DNA from 3 places in the Anaerostipes sp. PC18 genome. Region 3 is predicted to be linked to each of the others. Evidence: a T-box and tRNA genes for the amino acid it is inferred to sense, from the RefSeq annotation. Region 3 holds a T-box; the other regions hold tRNA genes.
The links. The T-box of region 3 lies ahead of aspS (aspartate--tRNA ligase). A T-box ahead of a tRNA ligase gene usually reads a tRNA of that ligase, here a tRNA-Asp.

Region 1 (4,399 bases), 490 kb from region 3:
CCGGCCTTCCGACAGGCCAATCAGATTCATCTTCTGTTCCTGGTACTCATTAATTTTCTGCACTATTTCTCCTGAAATCCTCTCTCCCGGCACCGCCAGCGGTATGCCCGGAGGATATAAAAATATAAAATCCGCACTGATCCCTCCAAGTGATTCGGCAGGACTCACCAACTTTCTCCCTCTTATCTTTGCCTCGTAAGGTGTCATAACCTGCTCAGTGGCAGGAATAACAGCCAGTCCCGGATTTTGAACATGGTGCAGGCTTTCATCTGTTTCCAGAAATGCCTCACACAATTTATCCAATGCCTCTTTTGTATCACAAATACTCGTCATGGCAGTGACATAGGATATTTCGGACATCTCCAACTCTATCCCATACTCACCCCTCAAAATATGAAACAGCTCTTTGCCGGTAATCTTTGTATCGCCGGTCGAAACAACGATTTTTCCCGGATCATCTGTCTTTAAGAGCTTCAGGTGTCTCATAGCTTTAAGCCTGGCCCGGATATCCATTAGATTCCGAACATAGTCATCAAACAAGTCCGGGCTGTCAGCACATTTCCTGACACAGTAATCAATACTGGCCATCAAAATATAAGACGGGCTGCTGCTCTGAAATGTAGATAAAGCCTGCTGAATCTCCCTGGTGCCTATCCGGGAACTGCAGATGTGCAGAAGTCCGGTCTGAGTAAGGGAAGGCAGCGTCTTATGCAGACTCTGGATCACTGCATCTGCTCCCTGGGATACCGCGCTCTCCGGAAATCCACTGTGAAATACAAAATGTGCTCCGTGAGCCTCATCCACGATCAAGGGAATCCCCTCTTCATGAAGAACCTCAGCAATCTGCCTGATATCAGACACCATCCCTTCATAAGTAGGGGAAACGATAACAGCGGCTTTAATGCCATTTTCCCTGCCCAGTATGTCCTGCACCTGGCTTTTAGTAATCCCCATACAAATATTCTGCTCTATTTTGGGATATAAATAAACCGGCCTTAATCCAAGCATGGAAATTGCATGATATACGGACTTGTGGCAGTTCCTGCTGATAAGAATCTTATCTCCCAGCCGACAGGACGCAGCCACAGAAGCTAAAATGCCTCCGGTGGTGCTGTTGATCAGAAAATAACTTTCCTTACTTCCATATATATGTTGGACATACTCCATTGATTCTTTAATCATCCCCTCGGGATGATGCAGATCGTCAAAGCCGCTGATCTCTGTAGTGTCAAGCGCAAACAGAGATCCCTCTCTCATAATGTCCTGTTTCTGCCTTTTGTGACCAGGCATATGGAACGGATACATCCCTTCTTTATCTAATTGTCTTAATTTTTCAAATATAGGATATTTCATAAATTGTTATTAAGCCTCATTTTATCCTATTTTATCATACACACCGTAGATATTCCACGACATTTTAAAGTGTGACAAGGTATTTTGGGAAAAAGAAAAAAGCCCTGATAAAAATCAGAACTTTTAGATGCCCAGAGCCGGAATCGAACCAGCGACACGAGGATTTTCAGTCCTCTGCTCTACCGACTGAGCTATCTGGGCTTGGGTATTGATTTTACTTTAGTCCGCGTACAAAATCTCAAAAGCTATACTTTTGAGATCACGGCGTTACCGCCTATATAGAAACATTTATCAACAGCTCCGAATATAAATATCCGGCCCTGTTGATAAATATTTCTATGCACGCTCTGAACGCTAATGGAAGTTGCGGGGGCCGGATTTGAACCAACGACCTTCGGGTTATGAGCCCGACGAGCTACCAGACTGCTCCACCCCCGCGCTAAAATGGTGGGAGAAGGATTCGAACCTTCGAAGGCGTTGCCAACAGATTTACAGTCTGCCCCTTTGGCCACTCGGGAATCCCACCATATACATATATATTATACCATTTCAGCATAAAACTCAAACATAAAATTACGTTTATAACATAATTTATGAGAGCCGTTGACCGGACTTGAACCGGTAACCTGCTGATTACAAATCAGCTGCTCTGCCAATTGAGCCACAACGGCTGACAAAAATGGGACCAATAGGGCTCGAACCTATGACCCCTCTGCTTGTAAGGCAGATGCTCTCCCAGCTGAGCTATGATCCCAAATTTATATTATAAATCCTCCTAAAAAGGAAAAAACGACCCGGATGGGAATCGAACCCACGACCTCCGCCGTGACAGGGCGGCGCTCTAACCGGCTGAGCCACCGGGCCAAATCTTTACAAAATAATCTATGTACCTTCAAAACTACATACAGAACCTTTCATCAAACATCTTCCTTACCTTCTTTGGTTAAAGCCTCGACCGATTAGTAACAGTCAGCTCCATACGTTGCCGTACTTCCACCTCTGCCCTATCTACCTCGTCGTCTTCAAGGGGTCTTACTAGATTACTCTATGGGAAATCTTATCTTTAGGGGGCTTCACGCTTAGATGCCTTCAGCGTTTATCCCTTCCAGACTTGGCTACTCTGCTATGCATTTGGTAATACAACAGATCCACCAGTGGTCCGTCCATCCCGGTCCTCTCGTACTAAGGACAGCTCCTATCAAATTTCCTCCGCCTGCGCCGGATGGGGACCGAACTGTCTCACGACGTTCTGAACCCAGCTCGCGTACCGCTTTAATGGGCGAACAGCCCAACCCTTGGAACCTGCTACAGCTCCAGGATGCGATGAGCCGACATCGAGGTGCCAAACCACTCCGTCGATGTGAACTCTTGGGAGTGATAAGCCTGTTATCCCCAGGGTAGCTTTTATCCGTTGAGCGATGGCAATCCCACGTTATACCACCGGATCACTAAGTCCTACTTTCGTACCTGCTCCACCCGTCGGTGTCACAGTCAAGCCTTCTTCTGCCTTTGCACTCTGCGAATGGTTTCCGTCCATTCTGAGAAGACCTTTGAGCGCCTCCGATACCCTTTCGGAGGCGACCGCCCCAGTCAAACTCCCCACCTGACATTGTCCCCCAACCAGATCATGGCTGTTGGTTAGAAATCCAATACTGCAAGGGTGGTATCCCAACAGTGACTCCAAAAGGACTGGCGTCCTTCTTTCTCAGTCTCCCACCTATCCTGTACATGCAGTACCGAATCCCAGTATCAAGCTGGAGTAAAGCTCCATGGGGTCTTTCCGTCCTGGCGCAGGTAACCAGCATCTTCACTGGTATTTCAATTTCACCGGGTGTGTTGTTGAGACAGTGCCCAAATCATTACGCCTTTCGTGCGGGTCGGAACTTACCCGACAAGGAATTTCGCTACCTTAGGACCGTTATAGTTACGGCCGCCGTTTACTGGGGCTTAAGTTCAGACCTTCGCGATCACTCGCTAAGCCCTCCCCTTAACCTTCCAGCACCGGGCAGGCGTCAGCCCATATACTTCACCCTTGCGGTTTTGCATAGACCTGTGTTTTTGCTAAACAGTTGCTTGGGCCAATTCTCTGCGGCCAGTCTTACCTGGCACTCCTTCTCCCGAAGTTACGGAGTCATTTTGCCGAGTTCTTAACAACACTTCTCCCGTCGGCCTTAGGATTCTCCTCATCCACCTGTGTCGGTTTACGGTACGGGCACATAAAAACAATAGCGGCTTTTCTTGACAGCTGGGGCCTGGGCTTCCCTACTTTTGTTCGGTCCGCGTAACGCCTTTGCCTTGCATGGGGATTTGCCTCCCATACGGCTACTTCGCTTGCACCAGTCTTTCCATTCCTGGCTCCCATTTCCCTTCTGTGTCCCCACAGTTCTGTTTTTATGTGGTACTGGAATCTCAACCAGTTATCCATCGACTACGGCTCTCGCCCTCGCCTTAGGTCCCGACTTACCCAGAGCAGATCAGCTTTACTCTGGAAACCTTAGATATTCGGCCGGAAGGATTCTCACCTTCCTCTCGCTACTCATTCCGGCATTCTCTCTTCTAAGCAGTCCACCACTCCTTTCGGTATGGCTTCATCCCGCTTACAATGCTCCTCTACCAATGTATTTCTACATTCCACAGCTTCGGTGTCGTGTTTTAGCCCCGGACATTTTCGGCGCAGGATCTCTCGACTAGTGAGCTATTACGCACTCTTTCAATGTATGGCTGCTTCTAAGCCAACGTCCTAGTTGTCTTTGAAATCCCACATCCTTTTCCACTTAACACGTACTTTGGGGACCTTAGCTGGTGGTCTGGGCTCTTTCCCTTTCGACTGTCCAACTTATCTCGTACAGTCTGACTCCCATCAATCATCTGACTGGCATTCGGAGTTTGATATGTTTTGGTAAGCTTTGACGCCCCTAGACAATTCAGTGCTCTACCTCCAGCAGACTTTGATGAGGCTAGCCCTAAAGCTATTTCGAGGAGAACCAGCTATCTCCGGGTTCGATTGGAATTTCTCCGCTATCCACACCTCATCCCCACCCTTTTC
Region 2 (4,399 bases), 1.1 Mb from region 3:
GAGTTTGACTGGGGCGGTCGCCTCCGAAAGGGTATCGGAGGCGCTCAAAGGTCTTCTCAGAATGGACGGAAACCATTCGCAGAGTGCAAAGGCAGAAGAAGGCTTGACTGTGACACCGACGGGTGGAGCAGGTACGAAAATAGGACTTAGTGATCCGGTGGTATAACGTGGGATTGCCATCGCTCAACGGATAAAAGCTACCCTGGGGATAACAGGCTTATCACTCCCAAGAGTTCACATCGACGGGTGGTTTGGCCTCGATGTCGGCTCATCGCATCCTGGAGCTGTAGCAGGTTCCAAGGGTTGGGCTGTTCGCCCATTAAAGCGGTACGCGAGCTGGGTTCAGAACGTCGTGAGACAGTTCGGTCCCTATCCGGCGCAGGCGGAGGAAATTTGATAGGAGCTGTCCTTAGTACGAGAGGACCGGGATGGACGGACCACTGGTGGATCTGTTGTATTACCAAATGCATAGCAGAGTAGCCAAGTCTGGAAGGGATAAACGCTGAAGGCATCTAAGCGTGAAGCCCCCTAAAGATAAGATTTCCCATAGAGTAATCTAGTAAGACCCCTTGAAGACGACGAGGTAGATAGGGCAGAGGTGGAAGTACGGCAACGTATGGAGCTGACTGTTACTAATCGGTCGAGGCTTTAACCAAAGAAGGTAAGGAAGATGTTTGATGAAAGGTTCTGTATGTAGTTTTGAAGGTACATCAGAGGAATAATCGAAGGAAAAAAGAGAAAGAATAAAAAGAAATGATCCTCGATAGCTCAGTTGGTAGAGCGCACGGCTGTTAACCGTGTTGTCGCTGGTTCGAGCCCAGCTCGGGGAGGTCAAAAAGACCGTGAAGCGGTCAAAGAAACAAGGCTCCATGGTCAAGTGGTTAAGACACCGCCCTTTCACGGCGGTAACACGGGTTCAAATCCCGTTGGAGTCATTCAGCTTCATACTTCGCCGTTGTGGCTCAATTGGCAGAGCAGCTGATTTGTAATCAGCAGGTTACCGGTTCAAGTCCGGTCAACGGCTTCATACACTTGGACATTAAGTGGTGAGAAGATAAGGACCTTTAGCTCAGTTGGTTAGAGCAATCGGCTCATAACCGATCGGTCCGGGGTTCGAGTCCCCGAGGGTCCATTTGTATACAGTTATTTCTGGCCCGGTGGCTCAGCTGGTTAGAGCGCCGCCCTGTCACGGCGGAGGTCGTGGGTTCGAACCCCATCCGGGTCGTCTCTTTGCTTAAAAAGAGTAATTTATATTTGGGATCATAGCTCAGCTGGGAGAGCATCTGCCTTACAAGCAGAGGGTCATAGGTTCGAGCCCTATTGGTCCCATTTTGAGAGAATTTCTCTCAGGATGCCGTTGTGGCGGAACTGGCAGACGCACAGGACTTAAAATCCCTGGGACTTATACTCCCCGTACCGGTTCGATTCCGGTCAACGGCATTGAGCACTTGTTACAGGTGCTGTTTAATTTCATATGTGGGCGTAGCTCAGCTGGATAGAGCGTCTGGCTACGGACCAGAAGGTCGGGAGTTCGAATCTTCTCGCCCACGTAAAAACCCTTATAAATCAATGATTTATAGGGTTTTTTTATTTATGCACCATACGATTCATGATAAATGTCAGGAGTTTATGGAAAAAATGACGGAAAATTTCCTATTTTGTATGTTAGAAGGTTTACTTTACAGAAGTGTTGTGGTATAATTCATAACTGTAGATCAAATGTAACAATACTGTAATAAACATAAAATTAATATAAAATATCGAAGTAGGAAGGTAACATCTTTATGAAGTCAATATTAAAAAAGACAGCAATATGTCTGCTCGTCTTTTCTATGATCATTACATCAGGATTGGCAGCCCCGAAAAAGGAAGTTCATGCAGCACAGAGTACATACGACGGACGGATATGGAAATCATGGGTAAAACTGAGAAAGTCCAAATCTAAAAAATCTAAAGTGATCCGTAAAATTTCAAAGGGAGAACCTGTGCAGGTTCATTACACGAGCGGGAAATGGAGAAAGGTTACATACAAAGGCAAGACAGGATTTGTCCTGAAAAAATATGTATACATTAACACAAATGCTCCTGAACTGGCAGGAACTGAAGAAGAAAAAGGACAGGCAGTGGCAGCCTTTGCCCAGCGTTTTGTTGGCAACCCATATGTATGGGGAGGAACAAATCTAAACAGCGGTGCCGACTGCTCCGGTTTTGTCGGGGGAGTATACCGTTCCTTCGGATATAAGCTTCCGAGAACGTCTTTCGACCTCAGGAAAGCGGGCAGAAAGGTATCTTATAAAAACAAGCAGCCTGGAGATCTGATTTGTTACAGCGGCCATGTAGCCATGTACATAGGCAACGGCAAAATCGTCCATGCCAGTACAAGAAAAACAGGGATTAAGATTTCTCCGAGGGCCGATTACAGAAAAGTAGTTGCCGTGAGGAGAATCGTAAGAGAATAGATCAAACAAAATGTGCAAGAGAGATCCTGCACATTTTTTTTCATTTCATAGGAAAGTTCTACGACCTTCCCTATGAAATAAAAACGCTCCCCGGGTTGTGCACAGATGCGTAAGGAAATCATTTGCCTTTGGCAAATCGCATCTGGCACGCAAAGTTGTCAAGCCCCTCAAAGATTGAAGGGTTGGGGAGCTGAAGTGTGGGCTTGACCACTTTGTTCTGTTTCCATAATGTTTTGATATAAGGAGGAGCGTATGAAATCAATCTTATTTGTCAATGGATGTATCAGGGGAGAAGAATCCAGAACGTTACTGCTGGCCAGGCGGTTTCTTGACTGGAAGGAACATTTCCGGCTGCCGTATTTCTTGCTTCCGTTTTTCGTATGCTAGGAATTCCGAAGACAGATACGGTGACCGCAGAGGGACTTGACATCATTGGAAATGATGTGAGACTCATCATGAATCAGGCACTGAGAGAGGCAGAACTACTGGCAGGGACTTTTTAGGGAAATGAGAATGAATCTTTTCCAAAACATGGACAGAATTACTTGAAAAACAATATAAAATACGGTTATATAAATATGATAGAATTCAAAAGACAAGAAAAGAGGCTGCAGTTATGTTAAACGTAGAACATTTATCGTACCGGATCAATGAAAATGGTGCAGATGTGCAAATATTGGATGATGTGAGCTTCTCTGTCGATGACGGGGAAATGCTTGTTGTCACAGGACCCAACGGCGGAGGAAAATCAACCATCGCAAAGATTTTAATGGGGATAGAAAAAGCAAGCGGGGGTAAAATCTCTCTGGACGGAGAAGACATCACAGATTATACCATAGACCAGAGGGCGAATGCAGGCATAGGATTTGCATTCCAGCAGCCTCCAAGATTTAAAGGGCTGACGGCTTCCAGGCTGCTGTCTCTTGCGGCAGGGGAGACACTGAAGGATGAGCGGTGCTGTGAATTGCTGAGCAGTGTCGGGCTCTGCGGAATGGAATATAAAGACCGGGAAGTGGATGCCACTCTGTCGGGGGGCGAGATGAAAAGGATCGAGATTGCCACCGTATTTGCAAAAGACCATAAAATATGTATCTTTGATGAACCGGAGGCAGGCATCGATCTTTGGAGTTTTGCCATGCTGATCAAAGAATTTGAAAAAATCCACAGGGAAAACAAGGCAAGTCTGATCCTGATCTCCCATCAGGAGAGGATCATCCAGATGGCAGACCGCATCATGATCATCAGAGACGGGCAGGTTGAAGAGATCGGGTCGAAGGAAGAGGTCTATCCGCACCTCATGGCAGAAGAATCTGAAGAGCAATGTGCCTTCATGCAGGAATAGGGGGATAAGGACATGAAATTAGATCAAATAACGGCGGGAGTGCTGGAGGCTATCGACGGTCAGGGGTTTGTACAGAAAGGCGCTTATAACTTGCGTCAGAACGGACAGGCAGTATGTCACGGCGACAGTGAGAACGTCCGCATCGTAAAGAAGCAGGACAAGCCCGGGATTGATATCTTTATCAGCGGGAAGACAAAAGGTGAGGCAGTGCATATACCGGTGGTTGTTTCTGCTTCCGGTATCACAGATGTGGTCTATAATGACTTTTATATCGAGGACGGTGCAGATGTCCTGATCGTGGCAGGATGCGGCATTCACAACGACGGGGACCAGGAGAGCAGGCATGACGGCATTCATGCATTCCATGTGGGCAGCCATGCCAATGTACGGTATGAGGAGCGCCATTACGGGGAAGGAAAAGGAACCGGCGGCAGGGTTTTAAATCCTGTCACGAAAATCGATGTGGAGGAAGATTCTGTTTTTACACTGGATACGACTCAGATCAAAGGGGTAGATTCGACGATACGGGAGACACACGTGGAGATGGGGGCAGGGTCCAAACTCTATGTAATGGAAAAACTCATGACACATGGGAACC
Region 3 (4,399 bases):
TGCCATGTCCATGACTGCATAGCAGGAAAGAGCCGTGACACAGGCCACGATGATCTTTCCGCTGTGATATTTAAAATCCCTCCCCTCTGAATAGACTTTAAAACAGGCCACAAGAATACCGGCCAATGCCGCACACGGAGCTGCGATGGAAAAATTAATCTCCTGAAGGAAAAGAGATACGAACTCATCTTCCATCATCATTTTGACTGCAGTGTAGACAAGGTATCCGGAGCAGATATCATTTAAGACTGGAAACTCTTCCATCCACTCTGCGATGGTTCCGCTGAACCACAAAAGCAGCGGCACACAAAATGCCAGACCGCCGAAGATCAGCAGAAATTCTCTCATATGCAGACCGCCGCCGTCCGCAGACACGACCCCGAGTATAGCCAGTACGTTGTCAAAACTCATGCTCACATCTACTGCCACAATGGAAATGATGGCAAACCAAAAGTTATCCTTCTGTTCTGTCTGTTCACGCTTTTCACTTCCCGTTCCGCTTTCCTTCATCATCGTGAAAGTGACATACAAAAGCATCACACCTCCCAGTATCCTGATGTGAAGCCATGGAATCCTGAACAAAAATCCGATGATCCCCACAAAGATCATCTTAAGAAGGATAGACAGCCAGACGCCCAGATCTCTGGCCGCTTTGGCACGGCGCTTTGAAAGCCCCCTGGTTGCCATGGCGATGACGCCAATATTGTCCAGAGACACGACAAGGTTGATAAAAATAATCTGAAGAAGCGTACCCAAAAGGCCTTCCCCCTGTACAAACTTTATTATTTACCATATATATGCAGAAAGCCGCACATTCATTTCTGAATGTACGGCTTTTTTAACAGTTAATCCCTTACCTTGATGTGTGTTTCCCTGAGCTGAAGCTCCGATACTTCTCCCGGCGCACCGCACATCAAATCCTGTGCAGTTCCGCTCATAGGGAAGGCGATCACTTCGCGGATGTTTTCTTCATTTCTGAGGAGCATGATCATTCGGTCGACTCCCGGGGCCATTCCAGCATGAGGAGGCGCACCGAACTGGAATGCATTATATAACGCTCCGAATTTTTCTTTTAATGCCTCTTCATCATATCCTGCGATCTCAAATGCCTTAACCATGACATCCAGATCATGGTTTCTCACCGCACCGGAAGAAAGTTCCACTCCATTGCAGACGATATCGTACTGGTATGCGAGAATATCCAGAGGATCTTTTTCATTCAGCGCTTCAAGTCCTCCCTGAGGCATAGAGAATGGATTATGTGTAAAGGTCACCTGCCCTGTCTCCTCGTCTGTCTCATACATCGGAAAATCGTTGATGTAACAAAAACGGTACGCATTTTTCTCACAGAGATCCAGGCGGGCGGCAAGTTCGTCCCTGATCTGTCCCGCAAACTGACAGGCAAGTTTTTCACTTGCTGCGATAAAGAAGATTACGTCCCCTGCCTCAAGATGTGCCTTCTTTGCAAGCTCACTCTTCATATCTTCCGGAATAAATTTGTCGATCGGTCCCTTGTAGGACATATCTTCTTTTACTTCCAGGTATCCGAGTCCTGCCATGCCGATGGACTGTGCAAATTTAAGGAGCTTTTCATGGAATCCTTTTGAGAGATTTGCGTGGACTTTCACGGCCCTCACTGTCTTGTCGTGGAACGGCTTGAAAGTACATCTCTGGAAAAAGTCTGTCACGTCCACGATCCTGAGAGGATTCCTTAAATCCGGTTTGTCCGTTCCAAATTCCAGCATCGCCTGCTTATAACTGATAACCGGGAATGGCGTGTCTGTCACAACGGACCCTTCCGGTGCAAATTTCTTAAAGGTCTCTGCCAGCACTTCCTCACCGATTTTAAAGACATCTTCCTGTGTGGCAAAACTCATCTCAAAGTCCAGCTGGTAAAATTCTCCCGGAGAACGGTCGGCGCGGGCATCTTCATCTCTGAAACAAGGCGCAACCTGATAGTATTTGTCGATGCCGGATACCATCAGCAGCTGTTTGTACTGCTGCGGAGCCTGAGGGAGTGCATAAAACTTCCCTTTATATTTTCTGGACGGAACAATATAGTCCCTTGCCCCTTCCGGTGAAGATGCGCAGAGGATCGGTGTCTGGATCTCCATAAATCCAAGATCATTCATCTTTCTTCTCAGGAAACTGATGACTTCGGAGCGGAATTTGATATTGTCCTTTACTTTGCGGTTTCTCAAATCTAAATACCGGTATTTTAAACGGACATCCTCTCGGATCTCTTTGGACCCTGAAACTTCAAACGGAAGGTCGGTATATACCTTTCCGAGCACTGTAATCTTATGGGCTTCCAGTTCGATCGTTCCCGTGGGAATCTTCGGATTATAAGTCTCCTCGTCCCTGTGCTCAATGATCCCTTCGATGGAAAGGCATTCTTCTTTTCTCACTTCATTTAAAAGACTTCCGTCTCTTAACACGACCTGCATAACGCCATACATATCTCTTAAATCAATAAATGACACTCCGCCGTGGTCACGGATATTTTCCACCCACCCGGCGATCTTTAACTGGGACCCGATATCGCTCTCAGAAATCTTATCCATAGTCTTGCTGCGGTACATATCTGACATTTTTTTCTCCTTTTTCTTTCATCATGTTAGACTTTTTTGTAATAAAAAAAGTCGTCTATCCTAAAAAATCATTCAGGACGGACAACTGTACAAGTTCCGCGGTACCACCTGATTTGCTGCTTTTACAGCCTCTCTGGTATGCTGAATAACGCACAGCCTGCGACGCACCTACTGATCCTATGGACGTTCAGATTGCAGCTCCTGAGTGTTCTTCACATGGATTCACTCTGCAGGGTTCCCACTGTCTCCTGCTCACTGTAAGCGATAATCTATGCTACTTTTCTCAATCTACGCTTTTTGGATCATTATAGTTCAGTTTTGTCTGTCTTGTCAATTTATTTTTCTCTTTTTCTTTATTTCCTCTCTTGAGATTGACTGATTTACACAAAAAATACTATATAGTAAATTGGCCTGACAGGAATATACATATGAATACTAATAATTTTACTTCGGAAACGAGCATTTATATCATAGATGATCATTACAGGATCGTGCATTTCAACAGGGAGCTTCAGCAGGTCTTTCCAAAAGGGCAATAAAAACCTGTTTTATAATCTCACGAATCTCTCTGCCTATAATGAATTATTTGAACTGAATCTCACAAAAGATTCCTTCAAAGTTTTATTCCATCTTTCTGACAAATATATTATTCCCCCAGAAGAGGGATCTTTATCCACTTTGATGACCCAAGTTGTTGCCCGTCAGTTAGTCCATCCCGATGATGCCGCGGATTATCCTGACTTCTGGAATCTGGATACGATTATGGAACGACCCAGCAATGCCTCTCCGTCTCCATTTCTTTTAGGCCAGTTCCGGAAAGCATTTTCCTGCTTCGGACAAGAGAAGGGAGAATAGAATTCAGAATTTAAGGCTTCTGTCAAAATACGTCTTCCTCAGGAAGAAACAATCTCTATATCTCTGGATATCAGTCCATCTGATATTCTGCTGACATCTTTCCCCGTTCATACATCTCAATCTTATAATCCAGACGTTCCAGAGTCTCCTGCATATCCTGCATTTTCCGGACCAGACGTTTTCTCTGTTCCATGAGAATTGTTTTCCGTGCGTCAATGGTCTCATCTCCCCGGCGAAACAGCTCCACATATTCAATCAGTGCCTCGATCTGCACCCCGGCTTTCCGCATGCACTTCATCAATTCCACCCACTGGCAGGATGCCTGGTCATAATCCCGAATGCCGTTCGGCTTCCTCGGGACAGCCGGTATCAGTCCGATCCTCTCATAATATCTCAGCGTATCTGCAGTTATGTCATACTTTTTACTTACTTCTGCGATGGTCAAAATACTTTCCTCCATTCATTCCAAAGTCCTGGAAAATGACAGCGGGAGCTCCAGCCCATTGTCTTCCAGAAGTGTTTGATCCCTTAATATTTCCTCCGTGGGTCCGTCTGCCGCAAGTCTTCCGTCTGCGATCAGGATTGTCCTCTCACACGTATCATAGATGAAATCCAGGTCATGGGACGCAATGATCTTAGTCCCGGAAAGTCCGTTCAGGACATGGATCAGGCTGCGCCTGTTTTTGGGGTCCAGAGCCGCCGACGGCTCATCCATAAGGATCACCTCCGGCTCCATGGACAGGATCGATGCGATGGATGCCCTTTTTTTCTCTCCTCCGGACAGCCGGTAGATGTGCCTGTCTTTCATCTGCTCCATATGAACACTCTCCAGTGCTCTCAGCGTCCTCTCTCTTGTTTCCTCCTCAGAGAGTCCGTAATTGCGTGGAGCAAATGCCACGTCTTCATACACAGTAGACATAAACAGCTGGCTGTCTGAATCCTGAAACACATAT

Region 1: it encodes a tRNA-Asp, which carries the amino acid that the T-box ahead of aspS (aspartate--tRNA ligase) is inferred to sense. The anticodon was not compared.
Region 2: it encodes a tRNA-Asp, which carries the amino acid that the T-box ahead of aspS (aspartate--tRNA ligase) is inferred to sense. The anticodon was not compared.

Annotation. Positions count from the first base shown of each region.
Region 1 covers NZ_CP121164.1:115,357-119,755, reverse strand. Annotated here, with positions in the region: gene P8F77_RS00585 (aminotransferase class I/II-fold pyridoxal phosphate-dependent enzyme) at 1-1,353, opposite strand, end outside; tRNA gene P8F77_RS00580 (tRNA-Phe) at 1,482-1,554, opposite strand; tRNA gene P8F77_RS00575 (tRNA-Met) at 1,718-1,792, opposite strand; tRNA gene P8F77_RS00570 (tRNA-Tyr) at 1,799-1,879, opposite strand; tRNA gene P8F77_RS00565 (tRNA-Thr) at 1,952-2,024, opposite strand; tRNA gene P8F77_RS00560 (tRNA-Val) at 2,034-2,107, opposite strand; tRNA gene P8F77_RS00555 (tRNA-Asp) at 2,144-2,217, opposite strand; rRNA gene P8F77_RS00550 (23S ribosomal RNA) at 2,293-4,399, opposite strand, start outside.
Region 2 covers NZ_CP121164.1:2,963,078-2,967,476, reverse strand. Annotated here, with positions in the region: rRNA gene P8F77_RS15965 (23S ribosomal RNA) at 1-656, shown strand, start outside; tRNA gene P8F77_RS15960 (tRNA-Asn) at 758-830, shown strand; tRNA gene P8F77_RS15955 (tRNA-Glu) at 864-935, shown strand; tRNA gene P8F77_RS15950 (tRNA-Thr) at 952-1,024, shown strand; tRNA gene P8F77_RS15945 (tRNA-Ile) at 1,059-1,132, shown strand; tRNA gene P8F77_RS15940 (tRNA-Asp) at 1,152-1,225, shown strand; tRNA gene P8F77_RS15935 (tRNA-Val) at 1,257-1,329, shown strand; tRNA gene P8F77_RS15930 (tRNA-Leu) at 1,354-1,440, shown strand; tRNA gene P8F77_RS15925 (tRNA-Arg) at 1,477-1,550, shown strand; gene P8F77_RS15920 (C40 family peptidase) at 1,785-2,459, shown strand; gene P8F77_RS15915 (hypothetical protein) at 2,712-2,846, shown strand; gene P8F77_RS15910 (hypothetical protein) at 2,840-2,962, shown strand; gene P8F77_RS15905 (ATP-binding cassette domain-containing protein) at 3,076-3,801, shown strand; gene P8F77_RS15900 (SufD family Fe-S cluster assembly protein) at 3,814-4,399, shown strand, end outside.
Region 3 covers NZ_CP121164.1:603,077-607,475, reverse strand. Annotated here, with positions in the region: gene P8F77_RS03380 (YjbE family putative metal transport protein) at 1-756, opposite strand, end outside; gene aspS (aspartate--tRNA ligase) at 846-2,591, opposite strand; T-box leader at 2,662-2,891, opposite strand; gene P8F77_RS03370 (hypothetical protein) at 3,066-3,446, shown strand; gene P8F77_RS03365 (MerR family transcriptional regulator) at 3,517-3,891, opposite strand; gene P8F77_RS03360 (ABC transporter ATP-binding protein) at 3,907-4,399, opposite strand, start outside.